2 regions of the Pseudoalteromonas sp. PS1M3 genome follow, and region 2 is predicted to be linked to the other one. Evidence: predicted binding sites of a transcription regulator. Region 2 holds the regulator's gene; the other holds the start of a gene.

What was found. The regulator MetJ, encoded in region 2, represses methionine synthesis genes. The targets are predictions, from matches to a motif close to TAGACGTCTAGACGTCTA.
Positions count from the first base shown of each region.
Region 1: PS1M3_RS12570 (methylenetetrahydrofolate reductase) is a predicted target of MetJ. The motif match lies at 6,420-6,437, and genes of this name have one in related genera.

Region 1 covers NZ_AP022624.1:2,703,280-2,713,741, reverse strand. Annotated here, with positions in the region: gene gltX (glutamate--tRNA ligase) at 1-111, shown strand, start outside; gene PS1M3_RS12595 (hypothetical protein) at 208-606, opposite strand; gene PS1M3_RS12590 (DUF3581 domain-containing protein) at 778-1,479, shown strand; gene PS1M3_RS12585 (DEAD/DEAH box helicase) at 1,573-2,820, shown strand; gene PS1M3_RS12580 (heme NO-binding domain-containing protein) at 3,062-3,601, shown strand; gene PS1M3_RS12575 (response regulator) at 3,604-5,337, shown strand; gene PS1M3_RS12570 (methylenetetrahydrofolate reductase) at 5,423-6,379, opposite strand; gene PS1M3_RS12565 (pitrilysin family protein) at 6,637-9,516, shown strand; gene PS1M3_RS12560 (helix-turn-helix transcriptional regulator) at 9,689-10,009, opposite strand; gene PS1M3_RS12555 (hypothetical protein) at 10,011-10,418, opposite strand.
Region 2 covers NZ_AP022624.1:351,436-361,897, reverse strand. Annotated here, with positions in the region: gene metL (bifunctional aspartate kinase/homoserine dehydrogenase II) at 1-349, opposite strand, end outside; gene metB (cystathionine gamma-synthase) at 355-1,584, opposite strand; gene metJ (met regulon transcriptional regulator MetJ) at 1,784-2,104, shown strand; gene PS1M3_RS01680 (malic enzyme-like NAD(P)-binding protein) at 2,174-3,415, opposite strand; gene rpmE (50S ribosomal protein L31) at 4,036-4,251, opposite strand; gene priA (primosomal protein N') at 4,483-6,669, shown strand; gene PS1M3_RS01665 (SPOR domain-containing protein) at 6,690-7,217, shown strand; gene hslV (ATP-dependent protease subunit HslV) at 7,297-7,815, shown strand; gene hslU (HslU--HslV peptidase ATPase subunit) at 7,827-9,155, shown strand; gene PS1M3_RS01650 (gamma-butyrobetaine hydroxylase-like domain-containing protein) at 9,221-9,595, shown strand; gene PS1M3_RS01645 (methyl-accepting chemotaxis protein) at 9,619-10,462, opposite strand, start outside.

The sequences.
Region 1 (10,462 bases), 1.3 Mb from region 2:
GGCTCTGACTTATCACGTGCGCGTTTACGTGTAGCACTTGCTCATTTAGGTATTTCTAAAAAGCAGGCTAAAAATATTGAGCGTGCGTACCGCACATACCCAAGCGCATAACCTTTAGTCATACTTTATAAAAAGCCGAGCTTATTAAATAAGCTCGGCTTTTTTGTTTTAGGGAGCCAGTGTTAATTAGTTCTGGTATTACTGCATTTATTTCAAGTCGTAAGCTTGACCCGTACAAGTAACCGAAATGTCGCAATAAGATTGAGGAGTTTCTCTACAAGAATTAATAGTAAAGGCATTACCGCCTCTGCGCATTGCATCCGCTTTAAGTGAATCAATGGCACTTGATTTGGCGCGATTGTAACTAACGTTACTGTTTGCACCACGGCCATCTCCATTACAGCTCTCGCCTTCAATTCGGCCTAATAATGAAGCACCGCTTTCATGGGCTTGTTGGTCACTATAAAATTGATGCAAATCTCTTTTATTTACATAAGTACCAATTTCATCACCTAAAACATCGTTGTTTATATTGGTATGGTAAGTAACGCCAGAACACCCAGTTAGTGCAGTTAGCACACAGGTTACAGCAAAAATACGCAGCATAATGATTAATCCCTTAGTTATTGTTGGCTTAAGAACAAATTATCAATAAAAACAAAAGCAAGCAAAACAAAAAAAAAGTAAGTTGTATCATTTTGTAAGTGATTCGACCTCTCTTTAAATTTTTTCTGGTAGTATGGGTAAGTTATAAGCAGTTTAAGCAGTGAACAAACTATGTTAAGTCCTTACTTTCAGCAGCACGCTGATTATGTTTCTATCTCTCGTGAGCAAGGGTGTCGTTTCGCAAAGTGCGTTGCCGATGATTACAATCCACTTCATGATAAAGATGCCAAAAAGTTTTGCGCGCCAGGAGACTTACTTTTTTCTTTAGTGTTAGACCGCTACGGTATAAGTGAGCGAATGGAGTTTACCTTTGCTGGCATGGTTGACGAAAATACCAAACTTAATTTTCCACAAGGGGATGATGAGTTTGATGTAACCAACGGCGATAAAGTAATTTTAAAGGTAAAACGCGAAGGCAAAACCAGCAAATGTCCAACACTTACAAATAGCCTAATAAAAAACTATGTTGAGTTTTCTGGTGCGGCATTCCCGCATGTCATTATTCCGCTAATGGGTAAGCAAGAGGTAATGATTAACCCAGCGCGCCCTATGGTTATTTACGAGTCGATGATTATTAATCTTGATAACATTGAGATTAAAGCACCTATGCTTGAATTTGCAGAGCCAAGCTTTGAATATACAGGTAAACGCGGCAAAATTACCCTGCGCTTTAACCTATTAGAAAACGGCGAAAAAGTTGGTTTTGGTGAAAAGCACATGGTGGTGTCGGGTATTCGTGAATACTGCCAAGCAACGGTTGATGACTTAATCGCATTTTATAATGAGCGAAAAGCGACCCTAAAACCGGTTTAAAATCAGCATTTAAAAAAGGCGCTATTGATAGCGCCTTTTTTATTGCTAAAGCTCAGGTATAATGGCGCTCTTTGTTATTTTAAAGCTAAGCCTATGTCTGCTACATCATTTTCATCACTTAATCTCGACCCGTTATTATTAACAGCGATTGAGCAAAATAATTACACTACGCCTACCGCAATTCAGATTAAAACTATTCCGCCAATTCTCGCGGGCAACGATGTAATGGGCAGCGCACAAACTGGCACAGGTAAAACAGCAGCCTTTGTATTGCCACTACTACATAAGCTTTTAAATACACCTAAAAAAGATGAGCCAGGCATTGCTCGAGTGGTCATTTTAACGCCTACGCGTGAGCTTGCTCAGCAAGTGTTTGCAAGCTTTGAAAAATACGCTCAAGGCAGTAATGTTCAGGGTGCTTTAGCGTATGGCGGCGCAAGTATTGGCCCGCAAATTAAAGCACTTAAAACGGCGCAAGTGATAGTGGCAACACCAGGTCGTTTGCTCGATCATATAGTTAAAGGCAGTGTGGTGCTTTCTAGTGTTGATTCATTAGTATTTGATGAAGCCGACCGCATGCTCGACATGGGCTTTATTGATGAAATAAAACGTATTTTGCGCCACATTCCAGGCGATCGCCAAACCTTATTGTTCTCAGCCACATTCGATGACAGCGTGTTTGAGCTAAGTAAAAAGCTACTTAAAAACCCCGAGCTGATTGAAGTTGATAAACGTAACTCAGCCGCCGTTGAAGTCGAACAGGTTATTTACGCTGTTGATGAAGACAGAAAACGCGAGCTGGTATCGCACATGATTGGCATGAAAAATTGGCGCCAAGTACTTATATTTACGCGTACTAAACAAATGGCCGATAAGCTTGCCAAAGAAATGTGTAAAGACGGTTTAAAAACAGAATCCATTCATGGCGATAAATCGCAAGGTGCGCGAGACCGTGCACTACAAAACTTTAAAGAAGGCACTACACGCGTATTAGTTGCCACTGATGTAGCTGCCCGTGGTTTAGATATTCCGGCGCTTAAATACGTAATTAACTTTGAATTGCCATACATAGCTGAAGATTATGTCCACCGCATAGGTCGTACGGGTCGCGCAGGCGAGCAAGGCCTTGCAATGTCGCTTGTAAGTATTGACGAGCAATGGTTACTTGAAGAAATTGAAGTACTGCTTGATACGCGTTTAGCACCACAATGGTTAGAAGGTTACGAGCCTGACTTAAACAAAGCCCCTAAAGATAACCGAAAAAACACCAATAAAGCGCGTAAAGATCGTGACAAAAAGCGTATTACAGGTAAAAGGGCACCAAGCAGACGACGAAAATAATAGCCAATAGCATGGGGCAGTTAATGCCCCATTTAGTGATAAAAAATTAGTTTTTAAATAGTATTTAGCAATTTTATACACATCCGCTGCGCTTATTTTAATGGTCTCTTTTACATAAAGCGGCTAAATAAATACCCCCCCATTAAATAGCAATACTTTGTAAGTGTTTTTTCTTCTTACAAATGTGCATTATTACAGTTTAAATCTATACTTAATCTACGACTAATAGGTTGGTAGAGCGATGAAAGGTATTATTTTTACTGAATTTTTAGAAATGGTCGAAAGCACATTTTCACCTGCCGTTGCCGATCAAATTATTGAACAAAACGAACTGGATTCCAATGGGATTTACACCAGCGTTGGTAACTATAACAAGCAAGAGCTTTTAAAATTAGTGACTTCGTTGAGCAACATCGTCGATGTTCCAGTAGATGTACTGGTTAAAGAGTACGGAAAATATCTGTTAACACGCTTCTTGGTTTACTATCCACAGTTTTTTGAAAACCTCACTACCACGTTTGATTTTTTAGATACCATAGATAGGCACGTACATGTAGAAGTTGAAAAATTGTATACCGACGTTGAGTTACCTAGCTTTCAAACCAAGCGATTAAGTGATACCCAAATGCAGATGGTTTACCATTCGAGTAATCCCTTTGCAGTGCTTGCTGAGGGGTTAATAGAAGGTGCAGCCGAGCATTTTAAGGAAAATACCAGCATACGCAGCGATATCAGTGACGATCATCAAGTTGCTACATTTAACTTAACTCTGGTCGGTTAAATATGGATGTAGCTCTTTTACAGCGCAGATTAGAACGAGAGCGTTTGGCACGAAAAGAAGCTGAAAAACTACTTGAAGCCAAATCGTTACAGCTTTACGAAGCCAATAAGGTACTCAAAGGTGCGGCTGAAAATTTGGAGCAGGAGGTTGCTAACAGAACTCACGACCTTGAACTGGCTAAACAAGATGCAGAAGCTGCGAATGAGGCTAAATCAGACTTTTTAGCAAACATGAGCCATGAGATTCGCACCCCGATGAATGCCATAATAGGCATGGCTTATTTGGCTTTAGATACTGAGCTTTCGGAAAAACAGCGCGACTATGTTGAAAAAATTCATTATTCGGCAGAGTCTTTATTAGGGATCATCAACGATATTTTAGACTTTTCAAAGGTTGAAGCGGGTAAAATAGAGCTAGAACAAAAAGAATTCAATTTTAATACCTTCCTAGAAAATCTTGTAAATATTATTAGCACGCTAGCATCACAAAGAAAAATTGAAGTGGTGTTTGATATTGACCCCTTACTGCCTGACTTTTTTATTGGTGATGCATTAAGACTCAACCAAGTACTATTAAATCTGTTAAATAATGCACTTAAATTTTCAACACGGGGTAAGGTTATATTAGCTGTAAAACTAGTTCAGAAAGTAGATAGTTATTGCAGTGTTGCTTTTTCTATTTCAGATAACGGCATTGGGATGACCCAAGCACAAGTTGACTCACTATTTAAACCTTTTACTCAGGCTGACGTATCGACAACCCGAAAGTTTGGTGGAACGGGGCTTGGTTTGGTAATAAGCAAAACATTGGTCGAACTAATGCAGGGCGATATTACAGTAAACAGCAAATTAAATAAGGGGAGCTGCTTTAGTTTTACTATTCCACTAAATTATTCGACTAAGCAAAATGAGTTTGACATATCACATATTAGAGCCAAGCGAGCACTTGTTATTGAGAGTTCAGATAGTCAGTTAACATCATTACAAACGCTGCTTTTAGGTTTTGAAGTAAAATTTGACACTGTAAATAACATCAACCAAGTATTAGACCGGCTAGGTATGCTACATGATTACGATTTTATATTTATAGATTGGCGAACGTTAAATTTAAATCATGATAGTGCTGCGCAGTCTTTGCGCAATAAGCTTAAATTAAATGCAAAAAAGCTAATTGTAATAGCGCCTTGTGAAAATAAAGCGCTAAACGAAAGCCTACTAGGGTTTGGTAATAACACTTATAAAATACTTATAAAACCAATAATTAAAAGTACTTTGCATAACGTGCTTTTACAAATTATGCATATAAAAACACTGAAAAAACCAGAATCGCAAGAGAGCTTAAATACGCAAAACACACTACAAAAACTGCAAGGCATTCATATTTTATTGGTTGAAGATAACCCGCTCAATCAACAAGTAGCAACACAAATACTGCGTAAAAATGGCTTGATTGTTGATATTGCTAACGATGGCCTTGAGGCATTAGATGCGCTAAAACATAAAACTTACGATGGTGTGTTAATGGACTGCCAAATGCCTAGAATGGATGGTTATACGGCAGCCATAGAAATAAAAAAACAAGCAAAGTTTAAAAATTTACCCATCATTGCAATGACTGCTAATACAAGAGAAACCGATTTATTAAAGGCGCAAGACTGCGGTATGAATGGCTATATTTCAAAGCCCATTAAGGTTGAAAGTATGTTTGAAGTAATAGCAAAGTGGGTGTGTATTTAATTTTTTTGAGTTGTTTACTAAGTAAGCTGGTGAGATAAAAAAGGCAAGCATTAGCTTGCCAAGAAGGGTGTAAATTAGTTTAACTTTACGCTATTTGTTTCTCAGCTAGGTTGAGCTCCATAGTTGCTTTTAATAAACGGTATAGGTTAATTGATGCGTCAATTTCTTCTTTACGGTTTGTTAAGCTTTCAATGTTTAAACCCAGTGGCACATCTAAGTGCGCACAGCTTTTTAAAATTGAATCGAGATTTTCGCGGCAAATACGCACCGATTCACTCAAGGTGTTGTCGGCGTCAAGCATGCGCCATTTGGTCGCCTCAGGTACTGAAATACCCAACCATTGCATGAACTCTAAGGTTTTTTCTCCGCCACACGGCGTAAACGTTAGTATAATACGTTTTGGTGCAACGCCTTGTGCTTTGCAAGTACGCGCGTAACTTGTTATTAAATCAATAGTAGCTTGAGCATCATAAACCGCTTGCGATATAAAAAATTGGCAACCTTGTGTTGTTTTTTCTATTAAGCGCTCGTGTTCATTGCGCTTGCTTGCATGTCGCTCTGCAATGGTTACGCCTCCTAAAAAGAAGTCATTACTTTGCTCAGCTAATGTTTTATAAGCGTCAGGTAGGCTTAGTTTAATATCACCTTCCGACGATGGGCTACCCACTAAAACGACATTTTTTAAATCAAACTCGTTTTTAGTTTCATCTAGCCACTCTTTAAATTCAGCCTCACCGCGTTGCGCTACACTTTTGTAGGTAATTACATCTAGGCGTGATAAGTCTTTTAGCAACTTACTGTACTCACGCGGATCAACCGTTTGTTTAAATGGAAACGGACGAGCCTGATTAGTACGGCTACTCTCATCTTGAATATCGTAAATTACAACACCGTCGTATTCAATTTCGTGTAAGCGGCCTAATAGTTTTTCTGCAATGGTTTTTAACTGCGCTTTATCAGTGCCTATTTTGGGTGGCGTTGTGCCAATAAGATAAACACCTTGATTAGTGTCCTCAATTTTCTCTTGAAGTGATAAAGCCATAATCCTCATTCCAGCTCAATGGTTGATAGATTTAATATAGCAGCCATTTAGACGTCTAGATAGGTATTTTAAGTGAAAGTTTTTCAAGCAACGTGAGGATTATTCATACAAAGGAGTTCCTAAATTAAGTGCATGACACAGTTGTTTACATAATAAAGCGACTGAGGGCTCTTATATTCATTGGCTTTGGGGCATAATTAGTAGTGAAATTGTAAATATTTTGACAACAACTTTGCTCAATTTACTAAAGGACAATTATGAAATTTAAATTATTAGCAACAAGCCTTGCGGTATCACTCGCTTTAACTGGCTGTGCAATGCAAAAAAATGAAACGACGCAAACAGCAAAACAAGAACAAATAAAAAAAGCTGATGACCGTGTTTTTTCACAAGATTACCTAATTGAAGAGCTTGAGAATGGCTTACGTGTAATGGTTGTAAAAACGGATTACCCTGATGTCGTTTCGTTGCAAATACCCGTTTCTGTTGGCTCGCGTAATGAAGTAGAAGCGGGCAAAACGGGTTTTGCTCATTTTTTTGAACATATGGTATTTAAAGGCTCTAAAAAATTTCCGCAAGACGAATACACCGCCATATTTAAAAATGCAGGGGTTGACAACCGCGCATACACAACAAACGATTACACTAACTACCATTTAAACTTTTCAAAGCAGCACCTTGATAAAGTACTTGAGATTGAAGCTGATATTTTCCAAAACTTAACCTACACCGAAGAGCAATTTAGAACCGAAGCATTGACGGTAAAAGGTGAGTACTTAAAAAATAACGCCAGCCCAATTCGTAAGTTATTAAGTGCTGTGCGTGCAGAGGCTTTTGAAAAACACACTTATAAACACACCACAATGGGCTTTTTTGAAGACATAGAAGCCATGCCAGACCAAATGGCTTACGGTAAAGAGTTTTTTGATAAGTTTTATAAGCCAGAATATGTATCGCTAGTTATTGTGGGTGATGTTGACCCAAAAGCCACAATGGCAATGGTTAAAAAACACTGGGGTGGTTGGGAAAAAGGCAATTACGTTGCCGATATTAAAGCTGAGCCAAAACAGCAAGCTCCTAAGTATTTGCATGAACAAAATAAAGCCTTGCCGGGGCATTGGCTATTGGTATCGTATAAGGGTGCTGCGTGGGAACCCGCTAAAAAAGACAGAGCTGCACTTGATTTAATCTCGCAGCTTTATTTTTCAAGTAACTCAGATTTATATCAAGAGCTCGTTGTTGATAAACAAATAGCGAGTCAAATGTTTACTTATAATCCAGAAACCAAAGATCCAGGCTTACTGCATGTATTTGTAAAAGTAGAAAACGCTGATGATTTAGCAAAAGCGCGTGATGCAATTAACCGCACTTATGCAAAAGCCAGAACAGAGTTGGTCGATGCACAAAAATTAAGTGACTTAAAGTCTAACCTTAAATATGGCTTTATTAATGGTTTAGATTCTTCGCAAGCAATTGCATCAACCCTTGCAAGTTACATGCATTTTGAACGCGATCCTGAAGTAATTAACCAGCTTTATAAGTCGGCCGACAACATCACAGCAGAAGATATTAAAGCGGTTGCTAATAAATACTTTGTAGATAACACGCGTACTACCGTGACTATGTCGGCACTTGATAAAGCACCGGGGTTTGCAGAAGAGGCGAGTTTAAGTGCAGTAGTTGCAAAACTTGAACAAGCCCCAGAGGCACCTGTATTTAAAGTGCTTGATAAAACCAATAGCTCGCCGCTGATTGATGTAAACTTTTTATTTAATACAGGGGCAGCTGCTGATCCTCAAGGTAAAAAAGGTGTAGCTGCGCTTACCGCCGCAATGCTTGCTCAAGGTGGGTCGCAAAGTACCAGCTACAAAGAAATTCAAAAAGCGCTTTATCCACTTGCAGGTAGTTTTGGTTACCAGATTGACAAAGAAATGCTGTCGTTCCAAGGGCGTATTCATAAAGATAACGCTGAAACTTGGTATGCACTTGTAAGCGAACAATTACTTAACCCAGGCTTTAGAGACGATGACTTTAAACGCCTTAAAAAAGAAATGATCGACGGTATTAAGTCGGGATTAAAAGCATCTAACGATGAAGAGCTAGGTAAAGAAGTACTCTACAGCACGCTTTACAAAGGCCACCCATACGAAAGTTACAACTACGGTGATATTTCTGATTTAGAAGCATTAACGCTTGATGATGTAAAAGCATTTTACAATTCAGAGCTTACTCAATCTAAACTAACACTAGGTTTAATTGGCGCCGTGCCAAAAGCGCTTAAAGCAAATATTATGAGCGATTTAGCAACCTTACCTAAAGGCGAGCAAAGCCGTTTAAGTATTCCTGATGCGCCAGAGCTTAAAGGCCATCATGCAACGATTGTAGAAAAATCAGCGCAATCGACGGCAGTGTCGTTTGGCTTCCCAATTGATACTATTCGCAGCAGCGAAGATTGGACTGCCCTTTGGCTTGTGCGTTCGTACTTTGGTGAGCATCGTAGTTCTAACTCATACTTATATGAGCGAATTCGTCAAACGCGCGGTATGAACTACGGCGATTACGCATATATTGAATACTTCCCACGTGGTATGTTTCAAACTAAGCCTGATGCAAATTTAGGGCGTTCTGAGCAAATATTCCAAGTATGGTTGCGCCCACTTCGCTCTAACAACGACGCGCACTTTGCAACGCGTACCGCATTATTTGAGCTGGATAAGCTTATTAAAAACGGCTTAACCGAAAAAGACTTTGAGGCAACACGTAACTTTTTAATTAACTACGTGCCGCAGCTTGTAGCAAGTCAAAACCGCCAGCTAGGTTATGCACTTGATAGCGAATTTTATAACACTGAATCGTTTGTAAAATACGTAACAAGTAAACTTGAAAAGCTAACGCTTGCTGATGTGAATCGGGTGATTAAAGATAATCTACAAACAGATAACGTGCAGTACGTGTTTATTACCGGTGACGGTGAAGACATGAAAAAACGTTTAGTGTCAGAGCAAACATCGCCAATGGTTTACAACACAGAAAAACCAGCAGCGCTTGTTGCAGAAGATAAAGTTATTGCCGATTACGCATTAGCTATTCCGGCTAACAATATTGAAGTAGTGAAAGTTGACAGTGTTTTTAAATAAACCTTAAACAAAACGACTTGTAGATAGTTAAAAGCCCCACGTTTGGGGCTTTTTTATAGCATTGAGCCAACCTTTATCCCTAACCCTAAAATTATTACTGCGCTTATTATGGCTATTAATGTGATATGGCCTCGTAGTTCTTTTTCTTTACGTTCTGACACTTTTTAGCGCCTCAACTCATTATAAAAAATACAGTGATCATCCCCAATATAAAGCTGACTACTGACGATAGTGCTAAAATTGAGGTTATATTACGCGTGTTTAAAGCTGGACTAACATCGCAAGAGTTAGTGTTATCTTCAAGTTTAATTAATTCACCTTGGCGTACTTCCAATACAGCACATAAAGCCATTGTTGTTTCTTTTGATGCAGCACCTTCTTTCTCTACCCGTTGAATTGTTCGTAAACTAACATCGCAGGCGTCAGCAAGTTGCTGCTGAGTCCAATTTAACTGGCCTCTGAGTGATTTAACAGTTGTAGGATTTAATTGCACGTTAAAGCTTCCCTACAAATAGTTCAACAATGGTTGCAGTTGCATAGCCAAACACTGCACCGCCTAATGCGCAACCAGCAATAAAAAAGAAAGCCTTTTTAGGATCGTCAGGAAGACTGCATTGAATTTGTTTGGCAACGACTTTTGTATCTTTATAAAGTGTGCACTCCATTCGCCCTGTGAGTATGTTTAGCATGTCAAACTTTACTTGGTACTGTGAGTTCTCAAAATCAAAAGAGTGGGTGCTTGTGCAATTTACATTGCGCTTTTTACTAAATAAATCATCATTTATGTACACCTCTTCTTTACCAGTAAAGTAACTTCCAAAACAGGCTATTTGATTGTCGCCATCTTGAAAATAAAATTTATAGCCGAGTTTTTTAGTATTTAATATGTCGTTTTTCATCATCGTTATCCTTGTTGAGTTGATGATGCTAATTTAGCGTTTATTAT
Region 2 (10,462 bases):
CAAGCAAGGGAGCCTCTTTCAAGCCTTGGTTTTTTATCAATTCACTAATCGCTGTTAGTTCACTATGCAAAAGCCTTAAAGCAGTTCGCTTAAGATCTGCATGAAGTAACTGTGTGATTAAATCAGTTTGATGATTATTTAATTGCAGCAATATATCAGCAACGACATGCGTATCCTGTTGCTGATAGCTTTGCCATAACTTCACCAAAGTATCGGTTGTTTTTCCCGCCGCAGATACAACAACACAATCGCCCGGCTGAGTATGCTCTAAAATAATACTCGCAACTCGCTCATACCGTTGAGCCGAACTAAGGCTTGAACCACCAAATTTATGTACCGTTTGTGTCATATTGTTCACCAAAGCGCTGGATGAGCGGCACTTAATTTAATGTCACCGCCTGCTCCTTTGTTTAAACTTGCTTTACTGCCTGGCTTTACAAGCTGAAACACGCGCTCTAAATCAGCTAATAAGTCGTTTATATCTTCTATACCTACTGAAACTCGAATAAGTGTATCGCCCACTCCCGCTTCAAGACGTGCTTTAGGCTCCATGCCAGCATGGGTCATGGTTGCAGGATGGCATATTAGGCTCTCTACTCCTCCCAAAGACTCTGCCAAGCTAAAGTCACGTAAGCTGGTTAAAAACGCCGCAGCATCGTTTATGTCACCTTTAATATCAAAACTCACCATGCCACCAAAGCCTAGTTGCTGCGCTTTGGCTAATTCATGCTGCGGGTGTGATTCAAGACCAGGGTAATAAACTTGGCGAACAAATTCCGATTTTTCTAAATATTTAGCAATCGCTAATGCGTTTTCTTGATGCTGCTTTAAACGCACATTTAGTGTTCGCAACCCACGCAATGTTAAATAACTATCAAATGGCGCACCTGTAATACCTATATTATTTGCCCACCATGCCAGTTCATCGCCCAGCTCTTGTGAAGCAGCAATCACCGCACCGCCCACTACATCTGAATGACCATTGATGTACTTGGTGGTGGAATGTACAACTATATCAACACCAAATTTAATAGGGTTTTGTAATGCTGGTGATAAAAATGTGTTATCGGCAGCGACTAAAGCACCGCACTGCTTAGCAACATCGGTTATTGCTTTAATATCAGTTAAACGTAGTAATGGGTTACTTGGTGTTTCTATCCAAATTAGCTTAGGTTTAATTGCTAAAATTTTATCTATACTTTGTGCTTGTGTTAAATCTAAAACTTCTAGCTTGAGCAAACCGCGCTTTTGCAGTGAAGTAAATAAACGATAGCTTCCGCCGTAACAATCATGTGGGATCACTAACGTATCGTCATGATTTAGGATTTGCGTAGCCAAGTGAACGGCAGACATACCCGTGGCAGTAATAATACCGCGTACGCCACCTTCAAGCTCAGCCAAGGTTTCAGCTAAAATATCACGATTGGGGTTACCACTTCGCCCGTAATCGTATTGACGCTTTGTATCAAAGTCGGCAAACGAATAGGTGGTTGATAAGTAAATAGGTGCGACAACTGCGCCATGATGTTTGTCTGCTTCAACACCACTTCTCACTGCAATGGTTGCTTTATTTTTTTCGCTCATATTCGTCACCTATTTAATTTGGATGTTTAGACGTCTAAAAGAGTAATTTATCTTATTAAAGATGTCAAAACATTTAAAGCTCCAGATGGCTAAACAACTAGTATTTGACTATCTTTTTTAAATCGATAGAATTTCACGCATATTCATATGTATTGTAGTGCATATGAGCAATTATTAATCTGAGGCGACGATACATCTTATGGCTAAATGGAATGGTGAGTATATTCACCCATACGCAGAACACGGGAAAAAATCAGAACAAGTAAAAAAAATTACCGTTTCAATCCCACTAAATGTATTAAAGGTATTAACGGACGAACGCACGCGTCGTCAAATTAATAACTTACGTCATGCAACAAATAGTGAATTACTTTGTGAAGCATTTTTACATGCATTTACCGGTCAACCTTTGCCTAACGACGACGACTTACGTAAGGATAACGCCGAAAAAGTACCTGAGGAAGTGAAAAAAATAATGCAAGAAATGGGGCTAGAAGTGCCTGTTTTAAACGAAGACTAAACCTAATTTAGACACAAAAAAACCTCAATTAATTGAGGTTTTTTTTGTGTCTAAATTACAACTTAGTCGTTATTCCATATAGTTTTCTGGTAAATCAATTTGTGCAACACCTGACTCTACAGCAGCTATTGCAACCGCTTTTGCAATGCGTGGTAATAAACGAGGATCCATTGGTTTTGGAATAATATACTTATCACCAAACTCCAGCTTATCAACACCCGCAGCCGTCAGTACTTCAGCAGGTACAGGCTCTTTGGCAATACTTCTAATCGCTTCTACAGCTGCAATTTTCATTTCATCATTTATTGCACTGGCGCGTACATCAAGAGCACCGCGGAATATAAACGGAAAACACAGTACATTATTAACTTGGTTAGGGTAATCTGATCGACCCGTTGCCATAATTAGATCGTTTCGAGCAGAATGAGCCAGTGCAGGATCAATTTCTGGATCTGGGTTTGAACAAGCAAACACAACTGGTTTTTCTGCCATTAGTTTTAAATCATCGGCAGCTAATAAATTAGGCCCCGATACACCAACAAATACATCTGCATCTTCAATAACATCTTGCAACGTGCGCTTGTCTGTATTGTTAGCAAAAAGTTTTTTGTATTCATTTAAGTCATCACGACGAGTATGAATAACACCTTTACGGTCAAGCATATAAATGTGCTCGCGCAAAGCACCACACTTAATTAACAGCTCCATACAAGCAACCGCAGCAGCACCAGCACCCAAACACACAATAGTCGCATTTTCGATAGACTTGCCTTGCACCTCAAGCGCGTTCAACATACCCGCAGCAGTTACAATGGCAGTACCGTGCTGATCATCATGAAATATCGGGATACTGCAGCGCTCAATCAATGCTTTTTCTATTTCAAAACACTCTGGCGCCTTAATATCTTCAAGGTTAATTCCGCCAAACGTGTCGGCAATATTAGCAACTGTATTAATAAAGTCTTCAGTAGTGCGGTGTTTCACTTCGATATCAATAGAATCAAGGCCAGCAAATCGCTTAAACAGTAACGCCTTACCTTCCATTACAGGTTTTGAAGCAAGTGGGCCTAAATTACCTAAGCCTAAAATTGCAGTACCATTAGTGATAACCGCAACCATATTCCCTTTGCCTGTGTATTTATAAGCGTTTGCAGGGTCTGCAGCGATTTCACGTACGGGTTCTGCAACTCCTGGGCTATATGCTAATGCGAGATCTTTTACCGTTTCAGCAGGCTTTGTTAGTTCAATGCTAATTTTTCCTGGAACGGGGTGCGAATGATAGTGTAGTGCTTGTTCACGAAAGTCTGACATAACGCGATTGTATCCTGCAATTAAAGTAAAAGTGAGAGGTGAAGTTTAGGCTACGATACCCTTATTATTTTTAAATTCCAAGCAATATCAGGTCTATCCTGTTATATGCTAGTTCGATTAATTTTAAGAGGTTTTTCAATAACTTTTGTAAATTATATCGACACTTTATAAATAAAAATTCATCCAATAACGGATTCTAAAGGCACAATTGTTCTTTCATTATTTTTTATAAAATATCTTAATAAAGTCCTATAAAAATAAGCAAAAATAGGCTTATCCACATACTTTAAAAACATATAACTTCACGTTAGCTGCATTTAACCACTTAGTTAAAAAATGAACTAATTAAAAATATAGAGAATAATTTGCGGTTTGTCTGTAAAGGTTTATGCATATTCAGAATAAGAACAGGAAATAGTTATGCATAGCAGGGGAATATGAAAATCGAGCATCAAGCTAAATAATTTGTTATTTAGTTGTCCTATATTAAAAAACATTGACGCCGTTCGTGTAAAACTTAATTTTTTAAATCGAAACGTTATTACTATTAAATTGGTATAACTAAATTAAAAGCATAAAAAAAGCACCCTAAGGTGCTTAATTTAACGAGACAGCAAAAATTACTTCTTGCTACCAAGTGCACCGAAACGCTTGTTGAAACGATCAACACGTCCGCCAGTGTCTAAAACTTTTTGCTTACCAGTGTAAAAAGGGTGACACGCTGAACATACGTCAAGGTGAATGTCTTTACATAGAGTAGAGCTTGTTTCGAATTTATTGCCGCATGAACAAGTTGCAGAAATTACTTCGTACTTAGGGTGAATACCTTCTTTCATAGAAACCTCTAGTTAAGGCCGCATCGCTCTCCAAACCCGAAGTCTGGCACCATACGTCGTTAAAACAAATTTGTTGGTCGCGGATTTTATCCAACTACCATCAAACACACAAGCTATTATTAACTGTTTTGCTAAAAAAGTAGGCAGACACTTAAGCAAGCAATATTTGCTAGTAGGTTTTTAACGTTATTTTTAGTACATTACATCATTAATTTTATGAGTTGAGTTGCTATGTGTTTTGCTGAAGTCGCTATAAAAGTCCCCTTACCGCGCACCTTTGATTATAAAGTAGATAAGCAACTCGATGGCATGGCATCACCACTTAAACCAGGTATGCGTGTGTTGGTGCCTTTTGGTAACCAAAAAAAAGTCGCCGTTGTTTTAGCTATTAAAAGCAAGACCGACGTCCCCGAAAACAAAATAAAATCCATCATCGAAATCATTGATGACGCGCCTATTTTATCATCTGAACACATTGCGCTTTTGAGTTTTACATCTCGCTATTACTGTTACCCACTCGGCGAAACAATTCATATAGCGCTACCTAGTGCGCTGCGCCAAGGTGAGTCACCGGATAAAACCAGTATCAATATGGTTATGCTGACAGAAAAAGGATCAAAACTTCCGTCACTCAAAGCAAAAACTCAACTTAACTTATTAAAGCAACTTGCACAGTCAGGTAAATCATCATTAACCGAGCTTAAAGCACTCGGCTTTAGTAAAAAGACTATCGATAGCCTTATTGCAAAAGCGCTTGTTACACAAACCATAGAACATGATAATCAGTGGCAAAGTACTGCACCAACAGTGGGTAGTAAGCCTACACTGAATAAAGAGCAAGCCGTAGCTTGCACTGCAATTAATCAAAGTAAAGGCTTTAACACGTTTTTATTAGAAGGGGTTACTGGTAGTGGTAAAACCGAAGTCTATCTTCAATGTCTTGAAGAAGTATTAAAGCGAGGTGAACAAGCCTTAGTACTTGTCCCCGAAATAGGCCTTACCCCTCAAACGGTAAACCGCTTTCGTCGCCGCTTTCCAGATACACCCATCATGTTATGGCATTCTGCACTTACCGATAACGAACGCCTACAAACATGGCGCTTTTGCGAAAAAGGGAGTTGCGCTATTGTAATAGGTACGCGCTCAAGTATTTTTTTACCCTTTTTAAAGCTCGGTATGATTGTAGTTGACGAGGAACATGACTCATCATTTAAACAACAAGATACCCTTCGTTACCATGCTCGAGATTTAGCAGCTTATCGTGCATTCCAGCATAAAATCCCACTTATACTCGGCAGTGCTACTCCAGCGCTCGAAACCTTGCATAAAGCCATTAATAATAAGTACCAACTATTAAGCTTGACTGAGCGCGCTCAAACCTCAACCGATAACCAATTTAAATTACTCGACATGAAAGGCCAGCCCGATCAGGCGGGTATTGCTCACGCAAGCCTTGCTACTATGCGCCAACATTTGAATCGTGGTAAACAGGTTATGGTATTTTTAAATCGTCGTGGTTTTTCACCTACACTTATTTGCCATGAATGTGGTTGGTTAAGTGAATGTAACCGTTGCAGTACTAGTGCCACGTTCCATAAAGCGATTGGTCAAATGATTTGCCACCATTGTGGCGACCAACATCAAGTACCTCATCAATGCCCTGATTGCGGGAGCACGCAAATATTCCCTAATGGCAAAGGTACTGAACAAATAGAAGAGTTTTTAACAAACGAGTTTCCTGATACGCCAGTAACCCGTATTGATCGCGATTCAACTCGTCGTAAAGGCAGTTTAGAAAAAGCCCTCGACGAAATTAATTTAGGTGGAGCGCGCATATTAGTTGGTACGCAAATGCTTGCAAAAGGTCATCACTTTGCTGATGTAAGCCTTGTCATAATTTTAGACGTAGACAGCGGCCTATATTCCTGCGACTTCAGAGCAACGGAACATTTAGCGCAGTTAGTGACTCAAGTAGCAGGACGTGCTGGCCGCTCAGGAGAGCCTGGCCAGGTGTTATTACAAACACATTTTCCCGAACATCCACTTTTACAAGATTTGGTCAATAATGGTTACCAAGATTTTGCACGCTTTGCGTTAAGCGAGCGTGATGACGCCGACTTACCTCCCATCACAAATATGGCTATAGTCCGCGCACAAGGGCTCAGTATTAAACTAGTCGTCGACTTTTTGACAGATTTGGTTCCAGTTAATGGGGTATCTGGTATACAATTGCTCGGTCCGATCCCTGCCCCATTAGAGAGAATTGCGGGTATGTATCGGTTTCAATTGCACATTCAAGCGCAAGATCGCCGCATATTACATCAGTATCTTGCGCAAATGGTTGATTATTTAAGCACCAGTAAACTTGCACAAAAAGTTCGCTGGAGTTTAGATGTAGACCCTATAGATATGATTTAGGTTAAGGCCAAAATAACGCTATGGCACAGCACGATTACATTAATAAAAAACCAAAAAATAGAAAAAACACCAAAAAAGAACCTGCTAAAAAGCCATTCCCTTATCTTTTGGTAATTGTTGCAGCTTTGCTTGTGGGCGGTTTTGCCTATGGATTATGGTTTATTAAAAATAATGCCGACCCCGAGCTTGTTGAAAAACAAACTAACCCAGCCGAAAAAGAAAAAATAGAAGTGGTCGTTCCTCGTGCGCCTGAATTTATAAAAGAAATCAGAAACCATGAAGTGCAAGTAGAAGTAAAAGAAATTGAACAAAAAGGTCCTTATGTTATGCAATGCGGCTCGTTCAGGACTCATGAACAGGCTGAATCGTTAAAAGCTAAAATAGCCTTTGCTGGTCTTATATCTGAAATAAGAGAAACCAAAGGCGAAACAGGTATTTGGTATAAAGTACGTTTAGGGCCTTACAAAACGAAGCGCCAAGCAGAAAGTGATAAAAATAAACTCAAGCGTGTCAAAGTCGTCGGCTGCGGAATTTGGGGCTGGACTTGAAAATAAACCATTCACCCATATAACCTCATCATAATCGTTTTTAACGAGTTGCCCCTGCAACTCGATGATGAGGAATAACATGACCACTATTGTAAGTGTACGCCGCGACAACAAAGTTGTAATTGGTGGCGACGGCCAAGTTTCATTGGGTAATACCGTAATGAAGGGTAACGCCCGTAAAGTTCGACGCCTTTATAATGGCAAAGTAATCGCAGGTTTTGCCGGCGGTACTGCTGATGCCTTCACCCTGTTCGAACGTTTTGAAAGCAAACTAGAAATGCATCAAGGTAATCTCACCAAAGCTGCTGTTGAAATGGCGAAAGATTGGCGTAGTGACCGTGCACTCAGAAAGTTAGAAGCCCTGTTAGCTGTAGCCGATGAAACTGCCTCTTTAATTATCACCGGTAACGGCGACGTCGTTCAGCCAGAAAATGACTTAATTGCCATTGGTAGTGGTGGTAACTTTGCCCAATCGGCCGCAACCGCGTTATTAGAAAACACCGATTTAAGCGCTCGTGAAATAGTAGAAAAAAGCCTAACTATTGCAGGTGATATCTGCGTATTTACTAACAACTTCCAAACTATTGAAGAATTATAATAGGAACCGCTATGTCTGCTATGACCCCAAGAGAAATTGTTCACGAGTTAGATCAACATATTATTGGCCAAGCTAACGCAAAAAAAGCCGTTGCTATTGCACTTCGTAATCGCTGGCGCCGTATGCAATTAAACGATGATTTACGTGCAGAAGTAACGCCAAAAAATATTTTAATGATTGGTCCTACAGGTGTTGGTAAAACGGAAATTGCGCGCCGCTTAGCCAAACTTGCTAATGCCCCTTTTATTAAAGTAGAAGCAACCAAGTTCACCGAAGTGGGTTATGTTGGTAAGGAAGTTGAAACCATCATTCGCGACTTAGTTGAAGTGTCTATTAAAATGACACGTGAACAACAAACTAAAAAGTTTAAACACCGCGCAGAAGAAGCGGCCGAAGATCGTATTTTAGATGCACTTTTACCACCTGTTAAAGATCAATACGGTGAAACTCAGCGTGATGAAAACTCATCAACACGCCAAACATTCCGTAAAAAGCTTCGCGAAGGTCAACTAGACGATAAAGAAATTGAAATCGATTTAGCACAAGTACAACCAAACGTAGAAATTATGGCGCCTCCTGGTATGGAAGAAATGACCAACCAGCTACAGGGCATGTTTCAAAACATGGGTGGCGATAAGCGCACTAAGCGCAAGCTCAAAATTAAGGAAGCCTTTAAGTTACTAACCGAAGAAGAAGCGGGCAAATTAGTAAACCCAGAAGAGCTAAAAGAGCAGGCTATATTTGCTGTAGAGCAAAATGGTATTGTGTTTATCGATGAAATAGACAAAATTTGTAAGCGCGGAGATTCATCGGGTCCAGATGTTAGTCGAGAAGGTGTACAGCGCGATTTACTTCCGCTTATTGAAGGTTCAACAGTAAATACTAAGCACGGTATGGTTAAAACTGACCACATGCTATTTATTGCCTCTGGTGCATTCCAAATGGCTAAACCATCAGACATGATCCCTGAACTACAAGGTCGTTTACCTATTCGCGTTGAGCTTGAAGCTCTTACTGCAAACGACTTCAAACGTATACTTACAGAGCCTCATGCATCACTCACAGAGCAACAGCGCGAGCTACTTAAAACTGAGCAAGTTGATGTTCAGTACAGTGATGACGCTATTGAGCGTATTGCAAAAGCGGCATGGCAAGTTAACGAGAAAACCGAAAATATTGGTGCTCGTCGTCTTCATACCGTGATGGAAAAGCTAATGGAAGAGATTTCATACGATGCGTCTGAGCAAGCTGGGTCGTCGGTAGTTATTGATGCGGCTTATGTTGAAAAACATTTAGGTGCACTAGTTGAAGATGAAGATTTAAGCCGCTTTATTCTTTAATTGGTACTATAAGTAGTTATACTAAAAGCCTCCATATTGGGGGCTTTTTTAATGGGATACAAAACATGAAACACGTAACAAAAGTGCATTATCATAGCGTGAGCAAAAATTTAGATGTTTACTTTGACGATGATAGTAAAGCCGTATTTAGTTGTGAATTTTTACGTGTTCACTCTCCATCAGCAGAAGTACAAGGCCATGGCTCTGGCCCTATGAAGCTGGTTTTAAACAAGCAATCAGTCGGGATAAAAAAAATAGTCCCGGTTGGGCATTACGCATTGCGCCTAGATTTTGACGATGGCCATAATAGCGGGTTATTTAGCTGGAACTATTTTGCTAAGCTGCAAGAACAGCAGACTCAGTTATGGAATGAGTATTTAGAACGTGTGAGCGAAAACACAAAAAACAAAGACAGTGTGCCAATAAAGTTTATTCCTTAAACTTTATTGGCTCTTTAATAAATTTAGACTTTAAATTTATCTATCGCAGCATATAGTACGCGACCTTGCTCAGATACCTCTTCACTGGTTTGCGCGTTACGCGATGCATGCTCTGATGCATCTTGTGCAATATCTCTAATACGTACCACGTTTTTATTAACCTCTGATGCAACTTGGCTTTGCTCATCAATAGCAACGGCAATTTGTGTACTCATTTCCATAATGGTTTGTACATCTTCAGTAATAGCACCCAACAACTCGCCCGCTTTAATTGCCTGGGATGCACTTTCATCACCTTGTGAGCGACATTGGTGCATAATGCTTACAACTTCCTGAGTACGTTGCTGTAGGGTATTAATAATCCCTTCTATTTCACTAGTAGACTCTTGCGTACGCTGGGCTAATGAGCGCACTTCATCAGCAACCACCGCAAAGCCGCGACCTTGCTCGCCAGCACGAGCAGCTTCAATTGCAGCATTAAGCGCAAGTAAGTTAGTTTGTTCAGCAATACCACGAATAACATCAAGCACCGAGCCAATCGTTTCACCGTCTTTTTCTAGTTGAGACACCACATCAGATGCACTGCCTAAAGATCCAGACAATTCTCTGATATGGTTAACGGTTGATTCAACTTCGCTACGGCCTTGTTGAGCACTCAAGTTTGTAGACTCCGCTTTTTTAGCAGCCGCTTCAGTGTTGTGCGAAATATCCTGAATAGTCGCTTGCATTTCTGTTGCTGCGGTAGCAACCATGTCAGCTTCGTGTAATTGCTCTTGCATACCTGAGCTTGTGGCTGCTGTGCTCTCAGATAAATGATCTGTTGCTACATTGAGAGTATTTAGTGCGCCATTAACCTCATAAATCAGG